Regions from separate parts of the Streptomyces sp. NPDC033177 genome, predicted to be linked through region 2. Evidence: riboswitches for the same ligand, from Rfam matches in the RefSeq annotation. Region 2 holds a riboswitch; the other holds the start of a gene.
The links. Region 2 has a riboswitch for glycine ahead of gcvT (glycine cleavage system aminomethyltransferase GcvT). Riboswitches for the same ligand answer to the same signal wherever they lie in the genome.
Positions count from the first base shown of each region.

Region 1: another riboswitch for glycine. It lies ahead of gcvP (aminomethyl-transferring glycine dehydrogenase); the one in region 2 lies ahead of gcvT (glycine cleavage system aminomethyltransferase GcvT).

Region 1 covers NZ_JBVIPS010000001.1:1,302,408-1,316,693, reverse strand. The annotation lists gene ACZ5U5_RS06000 (bifunctional nuclease family protein) at 1-441, shown strand, start outside; gene ACZ5U5_RS05995 (MerR family transcriptional regulator) at 612-1,247, shown strand; gene ACZ5U5_RS05990 (DNA polymerase IV) at 1,285-2,709, shown strand; gene ACZ5U5_RS05985 (PRC-barrel domain-containing protein) at 2,724-3,104, opposite strand; glycine riboswitch at 3,249-3,346, shown strand; gene gcvP (aminomethyl-transferring glycine dehydrogenase) at 3,544-6,429, shown strand; gene ACZ5U5_RS05975 (DUF5999 family protein) at 6,531-6,737, opposite strand; gene ACZ5U5_RS05970 (hypothetical protein) at 7,044-7,628, opposite strand; gene ACZ5U5_RS05965 (glutamate-cysteine ligase family protein) at 8,112-9,629, shown strand; gene ACZ5U5_RS05960 (substrate-binding domain-containing protein) at 9,647-11,419, opposite strand; gene ACZ5U5_RS05955 (CPBP family intramembrane glutamic endopeptidase) at 11,586-12,386, shown strand; gene ACZ5U5_RS05950 (PhzF family phenazine biosynthesis protein) at 12,454-13,281, opposite strand; gene ACZ5U5_RS05945 (PadR family transcriptional regulator) at 13,863-14,286, shown strand, end outside.
Region 2 covers NZ_JBVIPS010000013.1:31,664-45,949, forward strand. The annotation lists gene ACZ5U5_RS36625 (FadR/GntR family transcriptional regulator) at 1-413, opposite strand, end outside; gene leuA (2-isopropylmalate synthase) at 744-2,450, shown strand; gene ACZ5U5_RS36635 (ABC transporter ATP-binding protein) at 2,447-3,247, shown strand; gene ACZ5U5_RS36640 (EF-hand domain-containing protein) at 3,308-3,523, opposite strand; gene ACZ5U5_RS36645 (GNAT family N-acetyltransferase) at 3,605-4,264, shown strand; gene ACZ5U5_RS36650 (L-serine ammonia-lyase) at 4,287-5,657, opposite strand; gene glyA (serine hydroxymethyltransferase) at 5,873-7,132, opposite strand; gene gcvH (glycine cleavage system protein GcvH) at 7,163-7,540, opposite strand; gene gcvT (glycine cleavage system aminomethyltransferase GcvT) at 7,599-8,732, opposite strand; glycine riboswitch at 8,769-8,888, opposite strand; glycine riboswitch at 8,889-8,996, opposite strand; gene ACZ5U5_RS36670 (AAA family ATPase) at 9,150-9,821, shown strand; gene ACZ5U5_RS36675 (enhanced serine sensitivity protein SseB) at 9,955-10,758, shown strand; gene ACZ5U5_RS36680 (enhanced serine sensitivity protein SseB C-terminal domain-containing protein) at 10,884-11,657, shown strand; gene ACZ5U5_RS36685 (ABC transporter permease) at 12,012-13,016, shown strand; gene ACZ5U5_RS36690 (ABC transporter substrate-binding protein) at 13,117-14,286, shown strand, end outside.

The DNA of each region.
Region 1 (14,286 bases), on a different contig from region 2:
GAAATGCCCTCCAACCAACCGATCGTGCTCCTGCGTGAAGTGGGAGGCGACCGGTACCTCCCCATCTGGATCGGACCAGGGGAGGCGACCGCGATCGCCTTCGCACAGCAGGGGATGGCGCCCGCACGGCCGCTGACCCACGACCTGTTCAAGGACGTGCTGGAGGCGGTGGGTCAGGAGCTCACCGAGGTGCGCATCACGGACCTCCGGGAAGGTGTCTTCTACGCGGAGCTGGTCTTCGCCAGTGGAGTCGAGGTGAGCGCCCGGCCGTCCGACGCCATAGCGCTCGCGCTCCGTACGGGAACGCCGATCTACGGCAGCGACGGTGTCCTCGACGACGCGGGCATCGCGATTCCGGACGAGCAGGAGGACGAGGTGGAGAAGTTCCGCGAGTTCCTCGACCAGATCTCTCCCGAGGACTTCGGCACCAACAGCCAGTAGGCCGTCGTTTCCGGGGGCCCTGCTGACCATTCGGCTAGCCTTTCCCGGCGGTGCGGGACAGCAAACCACTCTTAGGGTGATTATCACTCGGCGTGCCGAGTGTGGCGATCGTTGACGAGCCCCTGGTGACTGCCTACCGTCGTGCAGGCAGGTCAAGGACGGAGGTCGGCGTGAGAAGCAGCGGCGACGGGACGGCGATGGGTGGGCCGTATCCGCTTCACAGCAGCACGGCCGGTCACTCTCCGCAGAGGCCGATGGCGGTTCAGGGGAGCGTTCAGGGGAGCGGGGACGCCACGTCCGGACAGTCCGAACAGGAACAGATCGGTTACCGGGGACCGACCGCGTGTGCGGCCGCCGGCATCACGTACCGACAGCTCGACTACTGGGCCCGTACGGGCCTCGTGGAGCCCAGTGTGCGGTCCGCGGGTGGTTCGGGGACCCAGCGGCTCTACAGCTTCCGGGACGTCGTTGTCCTGAAGATCGTGCGGCGCTTCCTCGACACGGGTGTGTCCCTGCAGAACATCCGGACCACGGTCCAGCATCTGCGCGACCGCGGTTTCCAGGATCTGGAGCGGATGACGCTCATGAGCGACGGCGCGACGGTCTACGAGTGCACGTCGCCCGACGAGGTCCACGACCTGCTCCAGGGCGGCCAGGGCATTTTCGGGATCGCCGTGGGCGTCGTGTGGCGTGACGTGGAGGGGGCTCTCTCGCAGCTGCACGGGGAGCGGATCGACACCGGGGAGACGCTGGTGCGTCAGAACCCCGCCGATGAGCTCGCGAGGCGGCGCAACAGGGCCGTGTGAGGCGGCGTTGTCAGTGGCGTAGGGCAGCATCAGAGGTGTGAGAACCGCGCCCACGATCCTGCATCTCGACATGGATGCCTTCTACGCGTCCGCAGAGCAGGCCGCGAAGCCGAGTCTGCGCGGGAAAGCCGTGGTCGTGGGCGGGCTCGGACCGCGGGGCGTGGTGGCCACTGCGTCGTACGAGGCGCGGAAATTCGGTGTGCACTCGGCGATGCCGATGGGGCAGGCGCGGCGTCTGGCGCCCAATGCCGCCTATCTGGTGCCCCGCTTCGGGCTCTACCGCGAGATCAGCGACCAGGTGATGACGCTGCTGCGGGAGCTGTCGCCGCTGGTGGAGCCGCTCAGCCTGGACGAGGCATTCGTCGACCTGGAGGCGGGCGGGGTGGCCGACGACCGGGCGTCCGCGCTGGAGGTGGGCGAGCGGCTGCGCGCGGACATCAAGGCGGTGACGGGGCTCGCGGGATCGGTCGGGCTCGCCGCGTCCAAGATGCTGGCGAAGATCGCTTCGGAGGAGGCCAAGCCCGACGGGCTGCGGCTGATAGTGCCGGGCACCGAGCGGGACCTGCTCGCGCCGATGTCGGTGCGGACCCTGCCCGGCGTCGGTCCTGCAACCGGGGATCATCTGCGGCGAGGCGGCATCACGACCGTGGGGGAGATCGCGGAGGCGGGCGAGGACGAGCTCGTACGGCTGCTCGGGAAGTCGCACGGCAGCGCGCTGTACGCGATGGCGCTTGCGCGGGACGAGCGGCCCGTGGTGGCGGAGCGGGAATCCAAGTCGGTCAGCGTCGAGGACACGTACGACGTCGACATCCATGACCGGGTACGGGTCAGGGGCGAGGTCGCGCGGCTCGCCGAGCGGTGCGTGGAGCGGCTGCGGGCGGCCGGGCACTCGGGGCGGACCATCGTCCTGAAGGTGCGGCGGTTCGACTTCTCGACACTGACGCGCTCCGAGACGCTGCGTGGGCCCACGGACGACCCCGGGGTGGTGCGCGAGGCCGCCGCGCGGCTCCTGGAGTCCGTGGACACCACCGGAGGTGTGCGGCTCCTCGGGGTGGGCGTCACGGGGCTCGCGGACTACACGCAGGAGGACCTCTTCGCGCAAGCGCAGGCTCAGGCGCAGGCCGAGGCTCAGGCGGAGGCCGCGCAGGCCCTGGAGACGCAGCAGGACGCGGAGGAGGAGCGGGCCGGTGAGGCCGCGGCGCAGCCCGTGGCCGAGACGGCGGCGGAGCCGGTCGTTCCTGCCGAGCGGCGGTGGGCCGCCGGGCACGACGTGCGGCATGCCGAGTTCGGGCACGGGTGGGTGCAGGGCAGTGGCCTGGGGCGGGTCACGGTGCGCTTCGAGACGCCCGAGTCGAGGGCGCCGGGGCGGGTGCGGACGTTCCGTACGGATGATCCGGCGCTCGAGCCCGCGGAGCCGTTGCCCCTGGTGGCGGCCCCCGAGGCGGTGGTGGAGCCGCCGTGATGCCGATGCGGGTGTCAGGGGCTGTCCCGGCCCGCGATGTTGCCGAAGTCCTTGTCCGGCGGTGGTGTGGAGGGCGGGGGTGTGATGTCCAGGCCGTAGTGGTGGTAGAGCTGCAGTTCCTGTTCGGGGGAGAGGTGGCGGCCCACGCCGAAATCGGGGGCGTCCTTGATCAGTGAGCGCTCGAAGGGGATGTGCAGGGTGCCGTCGCTCCTGAGTTCGCTCGGTTCCAGGGGGACGAAGGTGTCTCGGCTGAACAGGCCCGTGCGTATGGCCGCCCACTCCGGGGCGCCCGTGGCGTCGTCGAGATAGACCTCGTCGATCGTGCCGATCTTGGCCCCGTTCCGGTCGAACGCCTTCCGGCCGATCAAATTGCGCGGATCGATGTCGGTCTGCACGGGCCCTCCAACGGGTCGAGGCGTGTCGAAGTGGGGCGTAACTCATCCTCGTTCGTTCGCAATCACTACGAAAGAGCACTTCGGGGCAGGTGGCCACTCGAGGGAACGGCCACGGTCCTCGCTGGTAGGCTGGCGCTTGGCTGCTGACCCCGTGCGGGAGAGCTCTCCGGTCGAAACACCGGAGGCGCCGAAGGAGCAACTCCTCCCCGGAATCTCTCAGGCCCCTGTACCGCACGGACGAGGTCACTCTGGAAAGTAGGGCGGGCGTCGGGCGGGCACGTCCGGTCCCCTTCCTCACCGACGGTGAAAGCCGGTTCGACGCCTCTCGCGGGGCTTGGACCGGTGAAACTCTCAGGTTGAGATGACAGAGGGGGAGGCCGTCCGGGTACCCGCGCCGTGGTGCCCCTCGCAGGTCGCGTCAGACCAGGAGGCCTCCGCAATGACCGCCACACCTCGTATCCCGCTCTCCGAGCTCGAACAGGGCATTCCCTTCGAGCAGCGGCACATCGGTCCCGATGTGGAAGCGCGGGCCAAGATGCTCGCGCAGGTCGGGTACGGCTCGCTCGACGAGCTCACCGCGGCCGCCGTGCCGGATGTGATCAAGAACGCCGAGGCGCTGAACCTGCCCGGGGCGCGCACCGAGGCCGAGGTGCTCGCCGAGCTGCGCTCCCTCGCCGACCGTAACCAGGTCCTCGATTCCATGATCGGACTCGGTTACTACGGGACCTTCACGCCGCCGGTGATCCTGCGGAACGTGATGGAGAACCCCGCGTGGTACACCGCTTACACGCCGTACCAGCCGGAGATCTCCCAGGGACGCCTGGAGGCGCTGCTCAACTTCCAGACCGTCGTCGCCGAGCTGACGGGGCTTCCCACCTCCGGTGCCTCGCTGCTCGACGAGGGGACCGCCGCGGCCGAGGCCATGGCCCTTTCGCGGCGCATGGGCAAGGTCAAGGACGGTGTCTTCCTGGTCGACGCGGACGCCCTGCCGCAGACCATCGCCGTCATCCAGACCCGCGCCGAGCCGGCCGGTGTCGAGGTCGTCGTCGCCGATCTCAGCGAGGGCATCCCGGCCGAGGTCGCCGAGCGCGGTGTCGTCGGCGTACTGATCCAGTACCCCGGCGCCTCCGGCGCCGTACGGGACATAAAGCCCCTCATCGAGCAGGCGCACGAGATCGGCGCCATCGTCTCCGTCGCCGCCGACCTCCTTGCCCTGACGCTGCTCACCTCGCCCGGTGAGCTCGGCGCCGACATCGCCGTCGGCACGACGCAGCGCTTCGGTGTCCCGATGGGCTTCGGCGGTCCGCACGCCGGTTACATGGCGGTGCGCGAGAAGTTCGCGCGCAGCCTGCCGGGGCGGCTCGTCGGTGTCTCCGTGGACGCGGACGGCAACAAGGCCTACCGGCTCGCGCTGCAGACCCGTGAGCAGCACATCCGCCGCGAGAAGGCGACCAGCAACATCTGTACCGCTCAGGTGCTGCTCGCCGTGATGGCCGGAATGTACGCGGTCTACCACGGGCCCGAGGGCCTCAAGGCCATCGCGCGGCGCACCCACCGCTACGCGACCGTGCTCGCCGCGGGGCTCACCGCGGGTGGGGTCGAGGTCGTGCACGGCGCGTACTTCGACACGCTGACCGTGCGGGTGCCCGGCAGGGCCGAGACGCTCGTCGCCGCGGCCCGCGAGGGTGGCGTCAATATCCACCAGGTCGACGCCGACCATGTCTCCCTGGCCTGCGACGAGACCACCACGCGCAAGCAACTGACCGCGATCTGGGGTGCGTTCGGGGTCGAGGGCGACATCGAGGCGCTCGATGCCGAGACCGCGGACTCGCTCCCGGCGGCGCTGCTGCGCGCCGACGAGTACCTCACGCACCCCGTCTTCCACCAGTACCGCTCCGAGACTTCCATGCTGCGTTACCTGCGCAAGCTGGCCGACCGCGACTACGCGCTCGACCGCGGCATGATCCCGCTGGGCTCCTGCACCATGAAGCTCAACGCGACCACGGAGATGGAGCCGGTCACCTGGCCCGAGTTCGGGCAGCTGCACCCCTTCGCGCCCGCCCAGCAGGCGCAGGGCTATCTGACGCTCATCCGTGAGCTGGAGGAGCGGCTCGCCGAGGTCACCGGCTACGACAAGGTCTCGCTGCAGCCCAACGCCGGTTCGCAGGGCGAGCTCGCCGGACTGCTCGCCGTGCGCGGCTACCACCGCGCCAACGGCGACGAGCAGCGCACCGTCTGCCTCATCCCGTCCTCCGCGCACGGCACGAACGCCGCGAGCGCCGTGATGGCCGGCATGAAGGTCGTCGTCGTGAAGACCGCCGACGACGGCGAGATCGACGTCGACGACCTGCGCGCCAAGATCGAGAAGCACCGCGACGAGCTATCCGTGCTGATGATCACCTACCCGTCCACGCACGGCGTCTTCGAGGAGCACGTCGCCGACATCTGCGCCCAGGTGCACGAGGCGGGCGGCCAGGTCTACGTCGACGGGGCGAACCTCAACGCCCTGGTGGGCCTCGCCCAGCCCGGCAAGTTCGGCGGCGACGTCTCGCACCTGAACCTGCACAAGACCTTCTGCATCCCGCACGGCGGCGGTGGCCCCGGCGTCGGCCCGGTCGGTGTGCGCGAGCACCTCGCGCCGTACCTGCCCAACCACCCGCTGCAGCCCGCCGCGGGCCCCGAGACGGGCGTCGGTCCGATCTCCGCCGCGCCGTGGGGCTCGGCCGGAATCCTGCCGATCTCCTGGGCGTACGTACGCCTCATGGGCGGCGAGGGCCTCAAGCGCGCCACGCAGGTCGCCGTGCTGTCCGCGAACTACATCGCCAAGCGCCTGGAGCCGCACTACCCGGTGCTCTACACCGGCCCCGGCGGGCTCGTCGCGCACGAGTGCATCATCGACCTGCGCCCGCTGAGCAAGGCGACCGGTGTCAGCGTCGACGACATCGCCAAGCGGCTCATCGACTACGGCTTCCACGCGCCGACCATGTCGTTCCCGGTCGCGGGGACGCTGATGATCGAGCCGACCGAGAGCGAGGACCTGGTCGAGATCGACCGGTTCTGCGAGGCGATGATCAGCATTCGCGCGGAGATCGAGAAGGTCGGCGGCGACTGGCCCGCCGAGGACAACCCGCTGCGCAACGCCCCGCACACCGCGGCGGCGCTCGGCGGTGAGTGGGAGCACGCGTACAGACGCGAGGAGGCCGTGTTCCCGGCCGGCGTGGTGGCCGCCGACAAGTACTGGCCGCCGGTGCGCCGCATCGATCAGGCGTACGGCGACCGGAACCTGGTCTGCTCCTGCCCGCCGCTGGATGCGTACGAGGACTGATACCGGGGTCGGCCATCGGGGTCGGCACATGCGTGGGGGCCGGTCCGGAGGTTTTCTCTCCGGGTCGGCCCCTTTGTTGTCCGTGCCGTGCGGCCGTCGCGTCAGGCGGCGGTCATGATCTTGTCCGTGCCCAGCGGTCGATGCGGGGCGATGATCTGGCCGTCCGGCAGCAGCTCGCCGGTGTCCTCGAAGAGGAGGACGCCGTTGCACAGCAGGCTCCAGCCCTGCTCCGGGTGGCTCGCCATGAGGAGCGCGGCTTCCCGGTCTGCGGAGTCGGCTGTCGGGCACGGTGGTTGGTGCTGGCACATGGATGGGTTCTTTCGCTGCGATGAGATGGCTGTGACGTCTGCCTTGCGGCTCGATGCGGTGTTCATGGCCGCCCCCCGTTTAGTTCGGTCAGGTCCCAGTGTTGCCCTACGGACGCCGATCCGCAGGGATTTAGCGGCAGCGCTCCTTACTGCTTAATGACGTATCACCCGCCCGGACGGTTCAGCCCAACTGCACTGTCTCTTCGGGTGGTTCGGGGTGGTCATACCGGGCTAGTCCGTATGGGCACATCACGCGCCGAGCCCCGCGGCCTGGGCGGCGGCGGGGCACGGAGACGTACGGCGAGGTCAGGCGGGCGAGCCGAGCAGCGGTGCCGGGGTCATCCGGTGCGTGAGGACCTTCAGGAGCTCCGAGGCGCGGTGCGGGTGGTGCGCCGCGATGCCCGGGGGCGCGGGCGCGAGGGGCACGAGGACATCCGAGGGCGCGAGATGTCCGGCCGCGCCGTCCGCGGTGCAGTCGCCGTGCAACCAGAGTGTCAGCATGTAAAGCTCGGGTACGGACAACAGTCGTGGTTGGTACGGCATTGGCATCGCTTCGGCATGACGGAGGGCGCGTTCCGTGGACGCTATGTACGGACCTTCGAAGAAGTGCGAGAAGGTCCACCCGTCAGGCGTCAGCATCGTGTCCGCCGCGGCGACGGCTCGCTCGCCCGTGCGGATCAGGAAGCGCCACCCCGCGAGCCGGGTCGGCGCGGTGCCCGACGGGGTGATCCGGTCAAGTACGTGGACGGGCAACGGGAGTTCGGGGCTCACGGGTCCCTGCGCTGCACGCAGGGACGGGGTGCGGGCTTCGCGTACGGCGGTGGGTGAACCGAGTGCCGCGAGGACGCTGCGCAGGGCGGGCGCGGGAGCCGGGGGGACTTGCAGCGGCATGATGGGTCGCCTCTCTCATTCGACAGGCACGGTGGAACGAGGACAGGTGCGGACGTCGCTGTCTGCTCCGGGGCCAGAGGGGCGGGGGCTGGGGACCGCGAGCGCCAACTCTCTGCCTCGTTCGCGGAGTTTATACGACACGTGTTCAGGCAGTGTTTCGTCTAACCGCACCCGATATTGCCTGCAAGACGTTATTCGGTCGCCATTTTGCGGGCTTTAACCCGATTCTGGAAGAGCCCGTACGTTTGACCTCGGACGCCTTCCCGGCAGCGGTCGGCCGATTCTCGTCGGTGTTTTTCACCAGGCGTCGATGCGACGATTCCCCGGCGCACCCCATGCCTGGTGAATGTGCCGCTCGGACTTGGCAACGAGCGTACTGGGCCAGGGGCATGTGCGGGGCGTTATCGATCACATTGCAGGGCATCATCCACCGAGACACAGCGGCCGGATCATTGGCTGCCCATCCGAGGAGGGGACACTTCGATGGGGGAGAAGGTCGTAGCCGGAACGTTTGACCTGGCCGAGCGGCGCCGGTACAGGAACAAGCTCAAGGAGTGTCTGACGGGGCTGCGGAGGCTCCTGGACGAGGAACGGTTCGACCGGCCCAAGAATCTGATGGGCATGGAGATCGAACTGAATCTCGCGGGGCCCGACGGCATGCCGAGAATGCTGAATGCCGAGGTTCTCGAACGGATCGCGAGCCGGGACTTCCAGACGGAACTCGGAATGTTCAATCTTGAAGTCAATATCGCGCCACACCGATTGGGCGGACGTGTTCTCGACCGTCTCGCCGAAGAGCTGCGCACCGGCCTCGCCTACGCCCACCGAAAAGCGAACGAGGTGAACGCCGGCATCGTGATGATCGGCATTCTGCCGACACTCGCACACCACGACCTGGTCTCGGGAAACCTGTCCGACGTCGACCGCTACGCGCTGCTCAACGACCAGATCGTCGCCGCGCGCGGCGAGGAGTTCGTCCTGGACATCCAGGGCGTGGAGCGGCTCACCTGCACGTCCGCCTCGATCGCGCCCGAAGCGGCGTGCACCTCGGTGCAGTTGCACCTCCAGGTCACCCCGGGCAGGTTCGCCGACGTGTGGAACGCGGCCCAGGCGGTCGCCGCCGCGCAGGTCGCCGTCGGCGCCAACGCGCCGTTCCTGTTCGGCCGTGAGCTGTGGCGCGAGTCGCGGCCCCCGCTGTTCCTGCAGTCCACCGACACCCGCCCGCCCGAACTGCAGGCCCAGGGCGTGCGGCCGCGGACCTGGTTCGGCGAGCGCTGGATCAGCGACGCGTACGAGCTCTTCGAGGAGAACCTGCGCTACTTTCCCGCGCTGCTGCCCCTCGTGGACGACGAGGACCCGCTGGCGGTGCTCGACGACGGCCGGGTGCCGCAGCTCGCCGAACTCGTCCTGCACAATGGCACCGTGTACCGCTGGAACCGCCCCGTGTACGGCATCGCGGGCGGCGTTCCGCACCTGCGGGTGGAGAACCGTGTCCTGCCCGCGGGCCCCACCGTCACCGACGTCATCGCCAACGCCGCCTTCTACTACGGCGTCGTACGCGCCCTCGCCGAGGAACCCCGGCCCGTGTGGACCCGGCTGCCGTTCGACGCCGCGGCCCGCAACTTCGACACCGCGTGCCGCGACGGCATCGAGGCCCGGCTGCAGTGGCCGCGGCGGGGCAGGTCGGGCGGGATCGTGGAGGTGCCCGCAGTCGCCCTCGTACGCGACGAACTGTTGCCGCTGGCCGCGGCCGGGCTCGATGCGTGGGGCGTGGAGCCCGCCGACCGGGACTTCTACCTCGGGGTCATCGAGGAGCGGTGCAGGCGCCGGGTGAACGGGGCGTCCTGGCAGGCGGCGACATACCACCAGGCACTGGAGACCGGGCTCGAACGCGAGGCCGCCCTGGCCGCGACCACCCGGCGCTACGCCGAGCTGATGCACGCGGGCGACCCGGTGCACACCTGGCCGGTGGGGCTGCCGGAACCCGCCGTCCTGAGCTGAGGTGTACGGGGGCGGGCTCAGCCGTGGCTGCCCGCCTCCATGATGGCCTTGAGGATGACCGCGTGGATCTGCGCCGGGTCGTCGACCTGGTGGCCCGATCCGCCGGTCGCCTCCGCGATCTGCACGACCTCTTCCTTGTCCGCGTTCGGGCCGACCGCGATGGCGATGAGCGGCACCGGGCGCCTGGGGTCGGAGAGGGTCTCCAGCTGCGCGATGAGGTTGCTGCGCGCGATGGAGCCGGGGTCCTGGTTCGCGCCGTCCGTGAGGACCACGAGCGCGTTGAACTTGCCGCGCGCGTAGGTGGAGGTGGCTTCCTTGTACGCCGCGAGCGTGGTGTCGTACAGGCCGGTCGCGCCGCCCGGGATGGGCGCCAGGTCGCCGAAGGCCTCGGAGACCTTGTCCCGTTGGGTGCCATCGCCCTTGCGGTCGCCCAACCGTTCGGTGGCCACGAGCTTGCGGTAGTCGCGTTCGCCGTCCAGGAGGGTGGCGAACTCCCAGAGGCCGATCTCGTCCTCGTCGGTGAACCCCGCGAGTGCCTGGAGCAGCGAGGACTTGGTGACCTCCATCCGGGTCTGGCCCCGGCCCGGCACGAACTCGCCCATGGAGTCCGAGACATCGACGACCGTGCTGATCCGGGCGCTCTGGACGGTGATCGTCCACATGCCGAGCGTCTCCTGGAGGTCCTTCTCGGAGGGCGGCTCGCTCGCCTCGTCGCCGTACGGCTGGGGGGTGCGGCCGCCGGCCGACGTGACGAGCTTCTCCGAGGGGTCCTCGGCGCCAGTCCTGAAGCCGTGCTTCTCCAGGACCGCGCGGCCCGCCTCATCGCTGAACAGGGTCATGAAGCGCAGGGCTGCCCGGCTCTGGTCCGTGGACAGCTCATCCTCCTGGACCAGGGTGTACGGGTAGTCGAGGCGCGGTGAACCGTCCTTCGGATAGAACATGTCCAGGCTGTTCTCCTCGCCCGCCGTCGCGTTGTGCCTGAACGCGGCCTGTTCGGAGAGGATCAGCGCGTGATTGCGGCGCGGATTGCCCTGTTCGGTGCCGGAGGAGTCGCGGGCCAGGGTGTCCAGGAGCTGGCCGTCGCTGTCGGACGTGCGCGCGGACAGTGCCTTGGCCATCGCGGCCGCCTGGGTGCCGCCGTCCTTGCCGCCCGACTTCTTCGCCGACGCGCTCAGCTTCGTGAGCGCGAGCAGGCCGGTCGCGCTGCGGGCCGGATCGGCGGCGCCGAGCCGCAGCTTGTCGCCTTTCATCGCCGCGCCGGTCAACTCGGGCCAGCTGTATGTCTTCTTGGGCCAGCCCAGGGTTTCGGCCGCCGCGGGGACCATGGCCATGCCAACCGGAGAGGAGGCTATGTTCCCCGCGGGCGAGACCCTGCCCTGCTTGCCGCCCAGGCCAACGCGCTGCAGCCACAGTTCGGAGTCCGGCACCCACACGTCGTACGCCGGAGCGCCTTTGCCCGTCCGTAGTTCGTCGGCGACCTTGTACGAGTCACGGGCGCTCACCCGTACGTCGATGCAGGCCCCGTCCGACGTGACCTTCTTCTCGCGCGCGTCGTCGGCGGCCGCGCGCAGGGCGGGGGCGATGTCGGGGGCGGCCACGACGTCCAGTTCCACCGTGTCCTCACGGCACGAACCGCCGAAGCTCAAGACGTCGCTGCGGACCGCGACCGCCGTGCCCGCGGCGACGGTCAGGACGAGCGCCGTCGCGATGGCCACGGTGCGGCCGCGGGCGCGGGGCCGAGGGGCGGGTGCGTCCGTTCCGCACTCATCGGGCAAGCTGTGACGTCCCATGGCGGTGGTGCCCCTCCTTGAGTGATGAAGCAAGGAAAGAGGGGGTGGCATGACCGCAGTCGGCGTCCGTCCCCCTCGGCCTGTCGCGCACGATCTTCGTAACTTCTTTCGAGACCCTAGCGGGGCGGAGATGGGGATGAGGCGGGATTACTCAACTGGAGGCGGAGTGCAAGCGGAGTCCGGGCCGTTGGCCGGTTCTTTTCGGGGCGAGGGGCCATCGCGACGGATCCTGAGGGACGAGACGCTGCTCGTCCTGGCGCTCTCACTGGGTGCGAGCGGTGTGTCCGCGCTGATCAGCTTTATCGGCTCGGTCACCAAACCGGGTGGCCTGAAGGATCAGGCGGCGACCATGAACGCGTCGGCCGCTCCGGGGCGGCCATGGCTTGATCTCGCGTGGCAACTGTTCGGGATCTCGACCGCGTTGGTGCCGGTGGCGCTGGTCGCGCACTTCCTGATCCGGGAGGGCGCGGGACTGCGCACGATCGGCTTCGACCGAAGCCGGCCGTGGCCGGACCTGGGGCGCGGGGCGGCGATCGCCGCGGTGATCGGCAGCACCGGAATCGCCTTCTATCTGGCCGCGCGAGGGCTCGGGTTCAACCTGACGGTGGTGCCGGAGGATCTGCCCGACGTGTGGTGGAAGTACCCGGTGCTCGTGCTCTCCGCGGTGCAGAACGCGGTCCTCGAGGAAGTGATCGTCGTCGGCTATCTGCTGCGCAGGTTCGGGCAGTTGGGGTGGACGCCGATGGCCGCGCTGGTCGGCAGTTCGGTGCTGCGCGGCTCCTACCACCTCTATCAGGGCATCGGCGGGTTCATCGGGAACATGGCGATGGGGGTGGTCTTCGTGCTCCTGTACCGGAGGTGGGGGAGGGTCGGGCCACTGGTGGTGGCACATTCGCTGCTGGATATCGGCGCTTTCGTGGGGTACGCGTTGCTTGCGGGGAAGGTGGGGTGGCTGCCGACGCCCTAGGGCGGGCGGTTGGCGGGCAGAACAGTGGGGACGTACGAAGGCTGGGTCGTACGTCCCCACAGTCACGTCAGGCGTACAGGTCGCCCTCGATGACGGTGACCGCACGGCCCGTCAGGAGGGTGCGGTCACCGCGCAGCTCCGTGCGGACAAGGCCGCTGCGGGCCGAGGCCTGCAGGCCGGTGAGCTCCGTGCGGCCAAGGCGCTCGGACCAGAAGGGGGCCAAGGCCGTGTGGGCGCTGCCGGTCACCGGGTCCTCGTCGATGCCGACGCGCGGGAAGAAGCAGCGGGAGACGAAGTCGTGGCCCCGGGTGCCGTCTTCGGCTTGTGCGGTGGCGATGATGCCGCGCTCGGAGTGCCGGATGAGGGCCTTGTGGTCCGGTGTGAGGGCGCGCACCGTCTTCTCGTCGGCGAGTTCGACCAGCAGGTCACCGAGGCTGGCCCCGGCGTCGAACACCGCGAGCGGCTCGGCGCCGAGTGCCTCCGCCACGCCGTCGGGGATCGCGGTCGGCGTGAGCGGGGCCGTCGGAAAATCCATGGTGACGGTGCCGTCGGCGTGCGCGGTCGTGGTCAGGACACCGCTGCGGGTGGCGAACCGTACGGGGCCTTCGGCGGAGCCGGTGGCCTGCAGGACGTGGGCGGTGGCGAGCGTGGCGTGGCCGCAGAGGTCGACCTCGGTGGCGGGCGTGAACCACCGCAACGCCCAGTCGGCGTCGCCCGCGGGGAGGCGGTGGGCGAAGGCGGTCTCGGCGTGATTGACCTCGGTGGCTACGTTCTGCAGCCAGGCGTCATCGGGAAAGGCGTCGAGGAGGAGTACGCCCGCGGGGTTGCCGGAGAAGGCGCGGTCGGTGAAGGCGTCGACGATGCGGATGCGGTGGGAAGACGGAGAAGTCGGCATGTCGACGACGCTAGCGGGCCAATGCGGGGGTGCGACAAGGCCAATTGGGGGTGGGTGGCCCGATTGGGGGTGTCGGGTGTCGGGTGTGGGTGGCGGCGAGCGGGTGGGGCGAGCGGGCGAGGGGCTCGGGTGGCGGGGCTTGGTGGGACTGCGCGGGTTCGGCTTGGGGGCGTCGTTGGGGCGGCTGCGGTGGGGTCTTGGATTGGGTGCGTTCTGGGCGACTGACTGACTGGTGGCGGTATCGCTGCGTCGTGGTTGATGTGGCCGTCGGGCGTGGCGGGGTGATCGGTGAGGTGGGCTCGATCGTGTGTGAGGAGTGTTTCCGGGGTGGCTGACCCGTGGGTGGGGTTGTCGGCGTGCGCTGGTCGCGGGGTTCGGCTTCGCTGCGGCGTGGCTGCGGTGGGGTGAGTGAGGGCTTCGCTGCGGTTCGGGGGCTCTGGCCTGGCGGTTTGTGTGTCTTGGAGAGGTGCTCGGAGGGGAGGGTTGTCAGGCGAGCTATTCCGATATATCGTTGAGGCATCGCGACTGATCAACGATGGCGCGATAGATCACCTACGAGACACGTAAGAGGAGTGGTTGTCATGCGTTCCCACGGTTATGAGCACGAGCACGGACGTGGAAAGTGCGGCCCCGGTCACGAGGGTCGCGGCGGTTTTGAGGGGCGGCGCGCGGCGTTCGGTCCCTTCGGGCCCGGCTTCGGCGGCCCCGGTGGGCCCGGCGGCCCCTGGGGCGGTCGCGGCGGCAGGGGTGGTCCGCGAGGCAGGGCGAGGCGCGGTGACGTACGCGCGTCGATCCTGGCTCTCCTGAAGGACCGGCCGATGCACGGCTACGAGATGATCCAGGAGATCGCCGAGCGCAGCGGCGGGGCGTGGAAGCCCAGCCCCGGTTCGGTGTACCCGACCCTCCAGCTTCTGGAGGACGAGGGGCTGATCAGCAGCGCGAGCGAGGGCGGCAAGAAGCTCTTCTCGCTCACCGACGCCGGTCGCACCGCGGCGGACGAGGGTC
Region 2 (14,286 bases):
GCGTCGCTCGCCGAAGCCGTGGCCCTGCGGCCTTCGAGCGCGGCGCGCATCGCGGTGATGTCCTCGTCGGTGCGCCGCATCGCCGCGAGGCGCGCAGCCTGTACCTCCACCAGCATCCGCACCTCGTACACGTCCGAGACCGCTGCCCGCCGCAGCCGCGTCGGCCAGTCCGCGACCGGCTCCGTCGCGATGACGAAGACGCCGGCGCCCTGCCGGGCCTTGACGAGGCCCGCCCCTGCCAGGGAACGCAGGGCCTCGCGGACGGTGGAGCGGCCGATGCCGAGTTCCTTGGCCAGGGTCGTCTCGCCGGGGAGTTTGCTGCCGATGGGCCACTGGCCGCCGGTGATCTGTTCGCGCAGGCGCTTCGTGGCCTGTTCGACCAGGGGGCTGGGGCGCAGGGAGCCGAGCGGCATCCGGGGGCCTTTCATCGAGTGGTACCGACGCGTACTTGTCTGAGGAGTACTTGTCTGAGGAGCTGACGTGTGCCTAGTGTAGCCCCGTGATCTTCCGCGGTCTCCTCCTTCTCGGCTGCCGCGGCGGGGCCTGAAGCGACCGGCACCCCGCCGCGGGGTGCCGTGCTGCCGGTCGGCAACCGACCGCGAGCAGAAGGAACACCGCTTCCCATGAGCGCAACCGCCGCCACCGATGACGTCACCGCCGCCACCGCGACCGCAGGCAGCACGCACGCAGGCAGCACGTCCGCAGGCATCACGTACGACTGGAACCCCCAGCGCCCCGGCCCCATGCCCCACCACCGCTACCGCCCCTACCAGGACCGGGTCAACGTCCCTGCCCGGGACCGCAGCTGGCCCAGCGCCCGCATCCAACGCGCCCCCCTCTGGGTCCCCGTCGACCTGCGCGACGGCAATCAGGCGCTCGCCGAGCCGATGGACCCCGCCCGCAAGCGGCACTTCTTCGATCTGCTCGTCTCGATGGGCTTCAAGGAGATCGAGGTCGGCTATCCGTCGGCCAGCCGCGCGGACTTCGACTTCGTGCGCGACCTCGCCGCGCTCGCGGCGAGCGGCGGTGTCCCCGACGACATCAGCATCGTCGTCTTCACGCCCGCCAGGCCCGAACTCATCGACCGCACCTTCGAGTCGATCGAGGGCCTGCCCCGCGCCGTGGTGCATCTCTACATCCCCACCTCGCCCGTCTGGCGCGACGTGGTGCTCGGGCGGTCGCGCGCCCAGGTGCGCGAGGTCGTCACGGAAGCCGCCGCCCGCATGGCCCGCCTGGCCGACGCACGGCCGGGCGCGGACATCCGGTTCCAGTTCTCGCCGGAGACCTTCAACCTGACCGAGCCCGACTACGTACTCGAACTCTGTGACGGGCTGACCGAGTTGTGGGACGCGAGTCCCGCCCGGCCCGTCACGCACAACCTGCCGGCGACCGTCGAGATCGCGACCCCGAACGTGTACGCCGACCAGATCGAGTATCTGCACCGGCACCTCGCCCGACGTGACTCCGTCATCCTCTCCGTCCACCCGCACAACGACCGAGGCACCGGCGTCGCCTGCGCCGAGCTCGCCGTCCTGGCCGGGGCCCAACGCGTCGAGGGCTGCCTCTTCGGCAACGGCGAGCGCACCGGCAACGTGGACCTGGTGACCCTGGCCCTGAACCTCTACGCCCAAGGCGTCGACCCCATGGTCGACTTCTCGGACATCGACGCCGTGCGCGAGGTCGTCGAGCACTGCAACCGCCTGCCCGTGCACCCCCGCCACCCCTACGCGGGCGACCTCGTCCACACCGCGTTCTCCGGAACCCACCAGGACGCCATCAGCAAGGGGTTCGCCGAACACACCCGCCGGGCAGCCGAGTTGGGGATCGCCGAGAGCGAGGCGCCGTGGGACGTGCCGTATCTGCCCATCGACCCCGCCGACATCGGCCGCAGCTACGAAGCCGTCATCCGCGTCAACTCCCAGTCCGGCAAGGGCGGCATGGCGTATCTGCTGCAGACCCGGCACGGTCTCGACCTGCCCCAGCGCATGCGGCCCGACTTCTCGCGCGCGGTGCAGGAGGCGACCGACGACAGCGGTCAGGAGGCGAGTGCCAAGGAGCTGTACGAGCTGTTCCGCGCGACCTATGTCGCGCCGGGGCAGGGCGGCGGCGAGGTGGAGCTGATCTCGTGGACCACCGACCGGGCACCGGACGGCGCCCACCGGTTCGTCTGCACCCTCCAAGTCGGCGACCGCGCGGGGGACTTCGAGGGCGCGGGCAACGGCCCGCTCTCCGCGTTCGTCGAGGCGCTCGCCGCCGCCGGTATCACCGTCGACATCCTCGACTACTCCGAACACGCGGTCGGGGAGGGCGGCGGCAGCGAGGCCGTCGCGTACGCGGAGTGCCGGGTGGGCGGCGCCGTCCGCTGGGGCGCGGGTCTGGACACCTCGCTCCTGACCGCGTCCGTGCAGGCCGTGCTCGCCGCCGTGAACAGGGCGGGGGTCACCCGGTGACACCGCCGCCCCCCGTCCTGCACGCCGACACCGTCACCGTCGTCCGCGAAGGACGCCCCATCCTCGAAGAGGTCACCCTCACCGTACGCCCCGGCGAACACTGGGCGCTGCTCGGCGCGAACGGCGCCGGCAAGTCGACCCTGCTCGGCCTCTGCGGAGCCGTCACCCATCCCACGCATGGCACGGTCGAGGTGCTCGGCCGCCGCCTCGGCAGCGTCGACCTGCGGGATCTGCGCGCGTACGTAGGCCATGTGAACCCACGCCATCCGCTCCGGTCACCACTGCGGGCCCGCGAAGTCGTTCTCACCGGCCTCACCAACAGCGTGGAACCGCTGCCCCGTTGGCGCCCCACGTCCGAGCAGGAGGAGCAGGCCGACCACCTGATCGCCATGCTCGGCCTCGCCCACCGCACGGACGCGCGCTGGCCCACGCTCTCCCAGGGCGAGCGCGGCCGGACCCTGATCGCACGCGCGCTGATGCCGCGCCCGCGGCTCGTCCTGCTCGACGAACCGGCCACCGGGCTCGACCTCGCGGGCCGCGAAGGTCTACTCGAAAGCCTGGACACCCTGCGCGAGACGCATCCCGAGCTCGCCACGGTCCTGGTCACGCACCACCTGGAGGAGCTTCCGTCCGGTACCACGCACGCGCTGCTCCTTCGCGACGGGCGCGCGCTCGCCTCCGGCGCCGTGGACGACGTACTGACGAGCGACCAGATCAGCAAGTGCTTCGACCACCCGGTGCGGCTCGAGCGCACGGACGGGCGGTGGAGCGTGCGGGCGGCGCGGCACGCCCGCTGAGCCGAGCACGCAGGAGGGGCCCGGCGCTCTCGCTAACCGGGCCCCTCCCGCTCACCGCCACTACTTCTTGTTCAGGCTCGCCCAGAACTCGTCGAAGGAGAGGCGCTTGTCCTTGTCGGTGTCCTTCGTACCGATCACGGCCTCGGCCACCGTCTCGGTGACGTAGAAGTCCCCCATCTTCGCCATGGCCGACTTCCACTCGGCCGCCGTGATGAAGCCGTCGCCGTCCGCGTCGAACTGGTCGAACGTCTTACGCGCTTCCTCGATGTCCGCCACCGGATCCACCCCTTCTTCGTGCACTACTGACGAGGGTTAGGGTATCGGCCGTCCGAGGACGCGATCACAAGGAGTACGCCCATGGCCAGCACCCCTGCGACGCTCGGCACCATCCTCGACGCGGCGGCCTACGGGCGGTTCCCGCCGCCCGACGGCACGACCACCGTCGTGCCGCAGCCCTGTCACCGCGACGCCGGTGTGCTCGCCTTCACCGCGCACTCGGTGGTCTTCACGGACGAGGACCCGCGGTGGGTGCACGCCACCCTCGCCGCGCTGGACTGCGATCCGCTGGCCGCCACGATGAACCCGCTGTTCCTCGCCGCCTTCCTGGACCGCACCGGCCGCGCGACGGACACCACCGACCTCCTGACCGTGGCCGACGCCCTGCCGGGCGGCCCCGACCCGGCTCTGGACCTGCGCGAGATCGACGACCCCGACCACCCCCGGGTGGCACGGGCCCGCAAGCGCCGCGACGACGTACGGGTGTGGGCGTCCGCGGGCGGAGGGGTGCTGGTCCTCGGCCGGGGGCTCGCCGGGCGCTGGGAGGCGGCCATCGAGGTCGACGAGGACATACGCCACCGGGGCCTCGGCCGCGCGCTGGCCCTCGCCGCCCGGCACCTGGCGCCCGGCGCGTCCCACGTGTGGGCGCAGCAGTCCCCGGGCAACGCGCGCAGCGTGCGGGTCTTCCAGGCGGCGGGGTACCGGCCGGTGGGCGCGGAGGCGCTGTTCGTGGCGCGCTGAAGGCTGCCGGCGGCCGGGGGACTCAGCACTCGATGATGTTCACCGCGAGCCCGCCCCGCGCCGTCTCCTTGTACTTGACGCTCATGTCGGCACCGGTGTCCTTCATGGTCTTGATGACCTTGTCGAGGGACACCTTGTGGCTGCCGTCGCCGCGCATCGCCATCTTCGCCGCCGTCACGGCCTTCACGGCCGCCATGCCGTTGCGCTCGATGCACGGGATCTGGACGAGGCCGCCGACCGGGTCGCAGGTCAGGCCGAGGTTGTGCTCCATGCCGATCTCGGCCGCGTTCTCGACCTGCTCGGGGCTGCAGCCGAGCACCTCGGCGAGGGCGCCCGCGGCCATCGAGCAGGCGGAGCCGACCTCGCCCTGGCAGCCGACCTCGGCGCCGGAGATCGAGGCGTTCTCCTTGAAGAGCATGCCGATCGCACCCGCAGCGAGCAGGAAGCGGACCACGCCGTCCTCGTCGGCTCCGGGGACGAAGTTCATGTAGTAGTGCAGGACCGCCGGGATGATGCCCGCGGCGCCGTTCGTCGGGGCGGTCACGACGCGCCCGCCCGCCGCGTTCTCCTCGTTCACGGCCATCGCGTAGAGGGTGATCCACTCCATGGAGCGGGCCAGCGGGTCGCCCTCGGCACGCAGCTGGCGCGCCGAGTTGGCCGCGCGGCGGCGGACCTTGAGGCCGCCCGGCAGGATGCCCTCGCGGGACATGCCACGCGAGACGCAGGACTGCATGACGCCCCAGATGTCGAGCAGACCCGAGCGGATCTCCTCCTCGGTGCGCCACGCCTTCTCGTTCTCCAGCATCAGCGCGGAGATCGACAGGCCGGTCTCCGACGCCAGGCGCAGCAGCTCGTCGCCGGTGCGGAAGGGGTGCTTGAGGACCGTGTCGTCCGGCACGATCGGGTTCTCGCCGGCCACCGCATCGTCGTCCACGACGAAGCCGCCGCCCACGGAGTAGTACGTCTTCTCCAGGAGGAGGGCGCCCTCATGGTCGTACGCGAAGATCGTCATGCCGTTGGCGTGGTACGGCAGGGCCTTGCGGCGGTGCAGGACCAGGTCCTCGTCGAAGTCGAAGCCGATCTCGTGCATGCCGAGGACATTGAGGCGGCCGCTCGACTTGATCTGCTCGACGCGGTCGTCCGCCGACTCCACGTCCACCGAGCGCGGCGATTCGCCCTCCAGGCCGAGCAGCACCGCCTTCGGGGTGCCGTGGCCGTGGCCCGTCGCGCCGAGCGAGCCGTAGAGCTCGGCCCGTATGGCGGTGGTGTGGGCCATCAGGCCCTCGTTCTTGAGGCGGCTCGCGAAGATGCGGGCGGCGCGCATGGGACCGACCGTGTGGGAGCTGGACGGGCCGATGCCGATCGAGAACAGGTCGAAGACCGAGAGGGCCACGAGAAACTCCAATGGTGGTTGGTAGACGCCGTTGTCTGCCAGAGCATTCAGCGGCGCGACAGCGCCTCGGTTGAGGGTGGTGGCGGGCGACGGGTGGGCGGTGCAGAAAGCAGGGCGTGAGCCGGGGCATGGACCGGGGCACCGCACTCACTGTCCTCAGTGTCCAGTGTGCGCGGTGCCCCGAAGGTCCGTACGAAAGAAAGCGTACGAAAATGCTACAGGTTGGGGTACAGCGGGTGCTTCTCCGCCAAGGCGGAGACGCGGGCCTTCAGGGATTCCGCGTCGAAGCCCGGCTTCAGCGCCTCGGCGATGATGTCGGCGACCTCACGGAAGTCGTCCTCCTGGAAGCCACGGGTCGCGAGCGCGGGCGTACCGATCCGCAGGCCCGAGGTGACCATCGGGGGGCGCGGGTCGTTCGGGATCGCGTTGCGGTTGACCGTGATGCCGACCTCGTGGAGGCGGTCCTCGGCCTGCTGGCCGTCCAGCTCGGAGTTGCGCAGGTCCACCAGGACCAGGTGCACGTCCGTGCCGCCGGACAGGACGTCGACGCCGACGGCCTTCGCGTCGTCCTGCACCAGGCGCTCGGCCAGGATGCGGGCGCCGTCCAGGGTGCGCTGCTGGCGCTCCTTGAACTCCTCCGAGGCCGCGACCTTGAAGGAGACGGCCTTGGCCGCGATCACGTGCTCGAGCGGGCCGCCCTGGAAGCCGGGGAAGACCGCGGAGTTCAGCTTCTTCGCGAAGTCCTTGTTGCGGGCCAGGATGACGCCGCCGCGCGGGCCGCCGAGCGTCTTGTGCGTGGTGGAGGTGACCACGTCCGCGTACGGCACCGGGTTCGGGTGCAGACCGGCGGCGACGAGACCGGCGAAGTGCGCCATGTCGACCCACAGCTTCGCGCCGACCTCGTCGGCGATCCGGCGGAACTCCGCGAAGTCCAGCTGACGCGGGTAGGCGGACCAGCCCGCGATGATCACCTTGGGGCTGTTCTCCTTGGCCAGGCGCTCGACCTCGGCCATGTCGACCAGACCGGCCTCGTCCACGTGGTACGCGACCACGTTGAACTGCTTGCCGGAGAAGTTCAGGCGCATGCCGTGGGTGAGGTGGCCGCCGTGCGCCAGGTCGAGGCCGAGGATCGTGTCGCCGGGCTGGGCGATCGCGAAGAGGGCGGCCTGGTTGGCGGAGGCGCCGGAGTGCGGCTGGACGTTGGCGTACTCGGCGCCGAACAGGTCCTTGATCCGGTCGATCGCGATCTGCTCGGTGACGTCGACGTGCTCGCAGCCGCCGTAGTAGCGGCGGCCGGGGTAGCCCTCGGCGTACTTGTTGGTGAGGACCGTGCCCTGGGCCTCCATGACGGCGACCGGAGCGAAGTTCTCCGAGGCGATCATTTCCAGGGTGGACTGCTGACGGTGGAGCTCGGCGTCGACGGCGGCGGCGACGTCCGGGTCCAGCTCGTGGAGAGGGGTGTTGAGAAGCGACATCAGGTGGTCCCTAAGGGTCTTCGGGGGGCTTCAGCTGCCGGAGAACTCGGTGTACTCGTCCGCGGAGAGCAGGTCCTTCGGCTCTTCCGTGATCCGTACCTTGAAGAGCCAACCACCCTCGAACGGGGCGGAGTTGACCAGCGACGGGTCGTCCACGACGTCCTGGTTGGACTCGACGACCTCACCGGTCACCGGCGAGTACAGGTCGCTGACCGACTTGGTCGACTCGAGCTCGCCGCACGTCTCGCCCGCGGTCACCGCGGCACCGGCCTCGGGCAGGTCGGCGTAGACGACGTCACCGAGCGCGTTGGCCGCGTGCTCCGTGATGCCGACCGTCGCCACACCGTCCTCGGCGGCCGAGAGCCACTCGTGCTCCTTGCTGTAACGCAGCTGCTGGGGGTTGCTCATGACCTGAATTCTCCTGTACGCGGGGGAGTGCTGATGGACGAGGCTGTTGTGCGGGGTGTCACTTCTGGCGCTTGTAGAACGGCAGCGCCACGACCTCGTACGGCTCGTGCGTGCCCCGGATGTCCACTCCGACACCCTCGGTGCCGGGAGCCGCGTGCGCCGCGTCGACGTACGCGATGGCGATCGGCTTGCCCAGCGTGGGGGACGGTGCACCCGAGGTGACCTCGCCGATGACCTTGCCGTCGGCGACAACCGAGAAGCCCGCGCGCGGGACACGGCGGCCCGCGGCGATCAGACCGACCAGCTTGCGCGGGGGAGCGGCCTCGGCGCGCTCGGCGGCGGCCGCGAGCGCCGCGCGCCCCACGAAGGTGTCGGACTGCGAGGTCTTCTCGAACTTGACGACCCGGCCGAGGCCCGCGTCGAAGGGCGTCAGCTCCGCGGTCAGCTCGTGCCCGTACAGCGGCATGCCCGCCTCCAGGCGCAGCGTGTCGCGGCAGGAGAGCCCGGCGGGGACCAGGCCGACGGGCTCGCCGGCCTCCATGAGCGCGTTCCACAGCTTCTCGGCGTCGCCGGGCGCGACGAAGAGCTCGAAGCCGTCCTCGCCGGTGTAGCCCGTGCGGGCGATCAGCGCGGGCACGCCCGCGACGGTGCCCGGCAGGCCCGCGTAGTACTTCAGCCCGTCCAGGTCGGCGTCCGTGACTGATTTCAGGATGCCGGGGGACTCGGGCCCCTGGACGGCGAGCAGGGCGTACGCGTCGCGGTCGTCACGGACCTCGGCGTCGAAGCTGTCGGCGCGGGCGGTGAGCGCGTCGAGCACGACCTGGGCGTTCGAGGCGTTGGCGACCACCATGTACGCGGGGGCCTCGGGCTCGCCGAGCCGGTAGACGATCAGGTCGTCCAGGATCCCGCCGTCCTCGGCACAGATCATCGTGTAGCGGGCGCGGCCGACACCCACGGAGCCGATGTTGCCGACGAGCGCGAAGTTCAGGAGGTCCACGGCCTCGGGCCCGGTGACCGTGATCTCGCCCATGTGGGAGAGGTCGAAGAGACCGGCCTTGGTGCGCACGGCGTTGTGCTCGTCGCGCTCGCTCGCGTACCGCAGCGGCATGTCCCAGCCCGCGAAGTCGGTCATGGTCGCGCCGAGCGCACGATGCACGGCATCGAGTGCGGTCAGACGGGGGGCAGTACTCATTCGTGGAACTCCCAGGGGCATGACGGGCGAGGTCGATCCTCCCCATCTGTCATCGGAACCTGAGAGGTTCACCACGACCGCCCGTATGTCTCGTACAGGAGGTCATGACTTGCACCTTGGGTGGAGCCGCGCAGGCGGCCCGCTTTTCAGATGTGCCTCGCCCGCGCGGTACGGGGCCTGAGAGATTCAAGGGAGGGACTTGCTCCTTCGGCGCCCCGGTGCGTCGTGTGCGACGGCCACCGGGAACTCTCCCGCGCGGATTCAAACGGCCTGTATGGAGTTTGCGCGCACATCATTGCACGCGCCTGCGTCACAGGGCAGTGCCAGTCCAGTAATGCTGTTGTGCCGCATTACCTTCTCTTTACACTTGCCGGGGAAGCTGCGGGAAGCAGGTACGTGACCGCTAAGGGGAGGCCGATCACGGTGCGCAGGACGAGCGTCTACGCGACCAACACAGGGGTGGCCCTGCCCAAACAGGCCGCCGCCTCCACCAGGGAGAGCTGCGGCCCCCTGCCGGCCGTCGTCCGCGACCTGCGGCAGCGGACCGGCCACAGCCCGCACCGGCTCACGTTCGGCGAGGGCGACCTGATCGTCGTCTCCGGGTTGCCGGGAAGCGGCAAGTCCACGCTGATGCGCAGAGCCGTCGCGGGCCCGCGCATCGACTCGCAGGACACCCGTGACCGCTGGGCCCGCCGCATGCCGGGCCTGCTGCCGTACGCGGTGTACCGCCCGCTGGTCCGCCTCGCGCACTACGCGGGCCTGCGCAAGGCCCTGCGCTCCGGCGAGGGCGTCGTGGTGCACGACTGCGGCACCCAGGCCTGGGTGCGCCGCTGGCTGGCCCGCGAGGCCGCGCGGCGCGGCACGACCCTGCACCTGCTGCTGCTCGACGTGCCGCCGGACACCGCCATAGAGGGGCAGCTCGCCCGCGGGCGCGGCGTGTCGCGGTACGCCTTCGCGCGGCACCGCAGGACGGTCGGCCGGCTCGTCGGTGCCGCCGAGCGCGGCGACCTGCCGCGCGGCTGCGGCTCGGCGGTGCTCCTGGACCGGACGGCGGCCGGGGTGCTGCGGGGGATCGGCTTCGGGGGCTGAGCCGCCCGCCGCTTCGGAGCCTGAGCCGCCCGCCGCTTCGGGGGCTGAGCCGCCCGCCGCTTCGGAGCCTGAGCCGCCCGCCGCGTTAGGGTCGTGCCGCAGGCAGAGCGGGACCGAGCAGGGGTTAGAAGTGATGGACATTCCGGCGCAGGCGCACCCCCATCCGTACGGAGGATGGCCGGGCAACGAACTCGAAGAGGTGCTCGCGGCATCCCTGGGCACCCCCGGCGCGCCTCAGGCGTCCGCGGGGGCCCGCATCGTCGAGGTGCTCGGCCGCAGCCACGTCTGGGTCCCGCTGCCGAACGGCGGGGCGCCGGACAGCGGCACCCTCGACCTGCCCACGCTGGAGATCGACGGCCAGGCCTATGTCCCCGTCTTCAGCTCCGAGCAGCAGTTCCAGCAGGCCACCGGCGGGCGGATGGGGTGCACCGTGGCGCCCGCCGTGGAGTTCGCGCGCGGCCTGCCCCCGCAGCTGGGCATCGCGGTCAACCCGGACGGCATGGTCGGTGTGCCGCTGCCGCCGCCCGCCGTCGCCGAGCTCTGCCGCGCCGGGCGCACCCCGCTGGACGGCCCCGCGACCGGCGGCCGCGTACGCCTCTTCGAACCGGACTGGCAGGAGGACCCGGTGGACTTCCTGTCCGCCACGGCCCGCGAGTTCGAGGCCACCGGTGTCGTCCTGAGCGCCCGCCGCTGTCTGGCGAGCGTCGAGGGCGGTGACCCCTCGCTGTTCGTCGGCGTCGAACTGACCTCCTGGGAGGGCAACGCGCGCGAACTCCCGATGGAGGCCGTGGGCCGTGCCCTGGGGCACGCCCCGGTGGCCTGGCCGGTGAACCTGGTGCTGCTCGACGTGGCCCAGGACCCGGTCGCCGACTGGATGCGCGAGCGGGTCCGGCCCTTCTTCGGCCGGACCCCGGGACACGAGCACGGACGTGTGTAAGGACATGTGCAGGTACGTGTGTGAGGGTGCCGTACGTCAAGTCGGTGTCAGGATCGCCGCTTAAGCTGGTTTCATGAGCCGGAGTTCCACCGGGTCAGCGGGTCATCGCGAAGGGGCGGTTAAGGGTGAGTGCGTCGGGCACGGCTGCGGCCGGGCAGGTCGAGCACATGCTGCGCCAGGTGACGCCGGGGCGCTACGACGCCTACGAGGCGCTCCTGCGGGCGCTCGCCGCCGACCAGGTGTGGATGCTCCTCTGGCACGGCCAGGCCGGGTCCCCCGACGCGCAGTACGGGAACATGGAGGTCGAGGGCCTCGGTTACGCGCCATGCGTGACCTCGGCCCAGGAGCTCTCCGCCAGTGGCTGGAACCGCTCGTACGAGGTGGTCGGCGGTCTCGACATCTCCCGCACCCTCTTCCCCGACCACTACGGCCTCTGGCTCAACCCGCACGCCCCCGGCGGCGGCGTCGGCATCCCCTGGCTCGACCTGCGGCGCATCGCGTCGGGCCTGGACCTGCTGCCCGCGGGGCCGCTCAGGCTCACCGAGCCGGCCATCGAGATCCCCCAGTTCTACGCCCTGCTCACGCAGAACGCCCACCGCACCCCCGCGGTCCGCTCGCTGCGCCGCGCCTGGGTGCAGCCCGCGCTCGGCGCCCCGTATCTGGCGATCGGCCTCGATGTGTACGACACCTCGCCGGCGTCGGTCGACGGGGTGCGCACGATGATGCAGCAGTCGATCGCCGCGGTCCCCGACGGCCTGCCCGTGTCGACGGTCGCGATGTCCGACGGATATGACCCGGTGGCCATGTGGCTGCGCGCCAATGCCCGCCCGTTCTACGACCGCGAGGCCCAGCCCGCACCGGCGCCCGCGGGCGGTTACGGCTACCCCGCGCAGTACTGAAACGGTGCCGCGACCCTCCCCCGCAGGGCCTTGAACCGGCCACCGCGGATCGTATACCTGCCCTGACCGTCATGATGTCCGTTCTGATGGTGGAGGGGGCCTATGGGCTCCCGTGGCACCTTCCGGCCCAACTGCCCCGTGTTCGCCCCTCGTTCACGTGCGTCCGGATAACGGAACACCTCGATCAGCATCACGGTTGCGCATCCATTCACCGTCAAGGCTGGTAACAGATCGCGACCCCGATGAAGACTCCCGCACCAGGGGTGCTTCGCCCCTGTGTACGACGGACTGATCACATCGCTACAGCGACAAGTGCGGGCCGGTCACCACCGGTTGAGAGGGGTCCCTGCCACGATGACGGCACCATTGCATGACACACCTGCGGACGCGGACCCGACAGCGGACGTCGCTCCCGCAGCTGATGCAGGGGTGAAGAAGGTCGAGGGGCGGTCCCTCAAGCAGATCGCGTGGAACCGCCTGAAGCGGGACAAGGTCGCTCTGGCCGGCGGCATCACCGTGCTCGTCCTGGTCTTTGTCGCCGTCTTCGCACCCTTGATCGTCTCCCTGCTGGGCCACCCGCCCAACGAGTTCCATCAGGAAGAGCTGGAAGACCTGACGAACCTGCCCAAGGGCGCGTTCGGCGGCATGAGTTCGGACTTCCTCTTCGGGGTGGAGCCCAACAAGGGCCGCGACGTCTTCAGCCGGATCGTCTACGGAGCCCGCATCTCGCTCCTGGTGGCGTTCCTCGCCGCCGTGGTGGCCGTGGCGCTCGGCACCTTCTTCGGCATCATCGCCGGTTACTTCGGCGGCTGGGTCGACGCGACGATCAGCCGGGTCATGGACGTGCTGCTCGCCTTCCCGCAGCTGCTCTTCGTGATCTCCCTGGTCTCGGTCCTCCCCGATGACCTGCTCGGCCTGACCGGCAGCGGCGTCCGCATCGCCGTACTGATCCTGGTGATCGGCTTCTTCGGCTGGCCCTACGTCGGGCGCATCGTGCGAGGGCAGACCCTCAGCTTGCGCGAACGCGAGTACGTGGAAGCGGCCCGCAGCCTCGGCGGCGGCCAACGGCACATCCTCTTCCGTGAGTTGCTGCCGAACCTGATCGCGCCGATCACCGTGTACGCGACGCTCATGATCCCCACCAACATCCTCACCGAAGCGGCCCTCAGCTTCCTCGGCGCAGGTGTACGTCCGCCGACCGCATCCTGGGGCGGCATGCTCCGGGACGCGCTCGCGACGTACGAGCACGACCCGATGTTCATGGTCTTCCCCGGCCTGGCGATCTTCGTGACCGTGCTTGCCTTCAACCTCTTCGGTGACGGGCTGCGCGACGCCCTGGACCCCAAGGGAACTCGGTAAACAGCTCCAACTGGCTTGCCCCTGCCGCAGCGTCAGGTGGCTTTTCCCATGGTTCTCAGGCAGTCAAGGCCAAGGACCCGAATCTCGGAGGATGCGAGAAATGCCCACAGGTTCCTCTAAACGACGGTTGACCGCAGGCGCGGCCCTCGTCGTGGCGGCGCTGGTGACCACCACGGCGTGCGGCGGCGGCAGCGACGACGACGACAGCAAGGGCGCCGGCTACAACGCGGCGATCGGCAAGGTCGCGAACAAGTCGGCGAAGAAGGGCGGAACGCTCAAGTTCATCGCCAAGCAGGACCTGGACTCGGCCGACCCGCAGCGTGCCTACTACGGCATGACGTGGGACTTCATGCGGTTCTACACCCGCACGCTGATCACGTACGACACCAAGCCGGGCGCCGCGTCCAACAAGCTCGTCCCCGACCTCGCCGAGTCCACGGCGAAGATCAGCGACGACGGCAAGACCTACACGTACAAGCTGCGTGACGGCCTCACCTGGGAGGACGGCTCGAAGCTGACCTCCAAGGACATCAAGTACGGCATCGAGCGCATCTGGGCGACCAAGGTCATCACCGGTGGCCCCGGTTACCTGAAGTCCACGCTTGACCCCAAGGGCGAGTACAAGGGCCCCTACGAGGACAAGTCGAAGGACAAGCTCGGTCTGAAGGCGATCGAGACGCCGGACGACAACACCATCATCTTCAAGCTGCCCAAGAAGAACGGCGACTTCGAGCAGATGCTCGCGATGCCGTCGGGCACCCCGGTCAAGCAGTCCGAGGACACCGGCGCCAAGTACACCCAGCGCCCGTTCTCCTCCGGCCCGTACAAGTTCCAGAACTACAGCGCGGGCAAGAGCATCACGCTCGTCCGCAACAAGAACTGGAAGAAGTCGTCCGACCCGGTCCGTCCCGCGCTGCCGGACAAGATCCAGGTCACCATCTCCGCGAACCTCGAGGAGAACGACAAGCGCCTGATGGAAGGCGACTACGACATCGACATGAATGGCACCGGCATGACCCAGTCGGGTCGTACCACCGCCATTCAGGACCACAAGGGCAACGTCGACAACATGCAGACGGACTTCGTCCGTTACGTCGCCCTGGTGACCAAGACGAAGCCGTTCGACAACGAGGCCTGCCGCAAGGCCGTCTTCTACGCCACGGACTTCCAGAGCCTGCAGAAGACCCGTGGTGGCCCGGTCGCCGCCGGTGAGATCGCCACCAGCGTCTTCCCGAAGTCGATCAAGGGTCACGACGACTACGACCCGTAC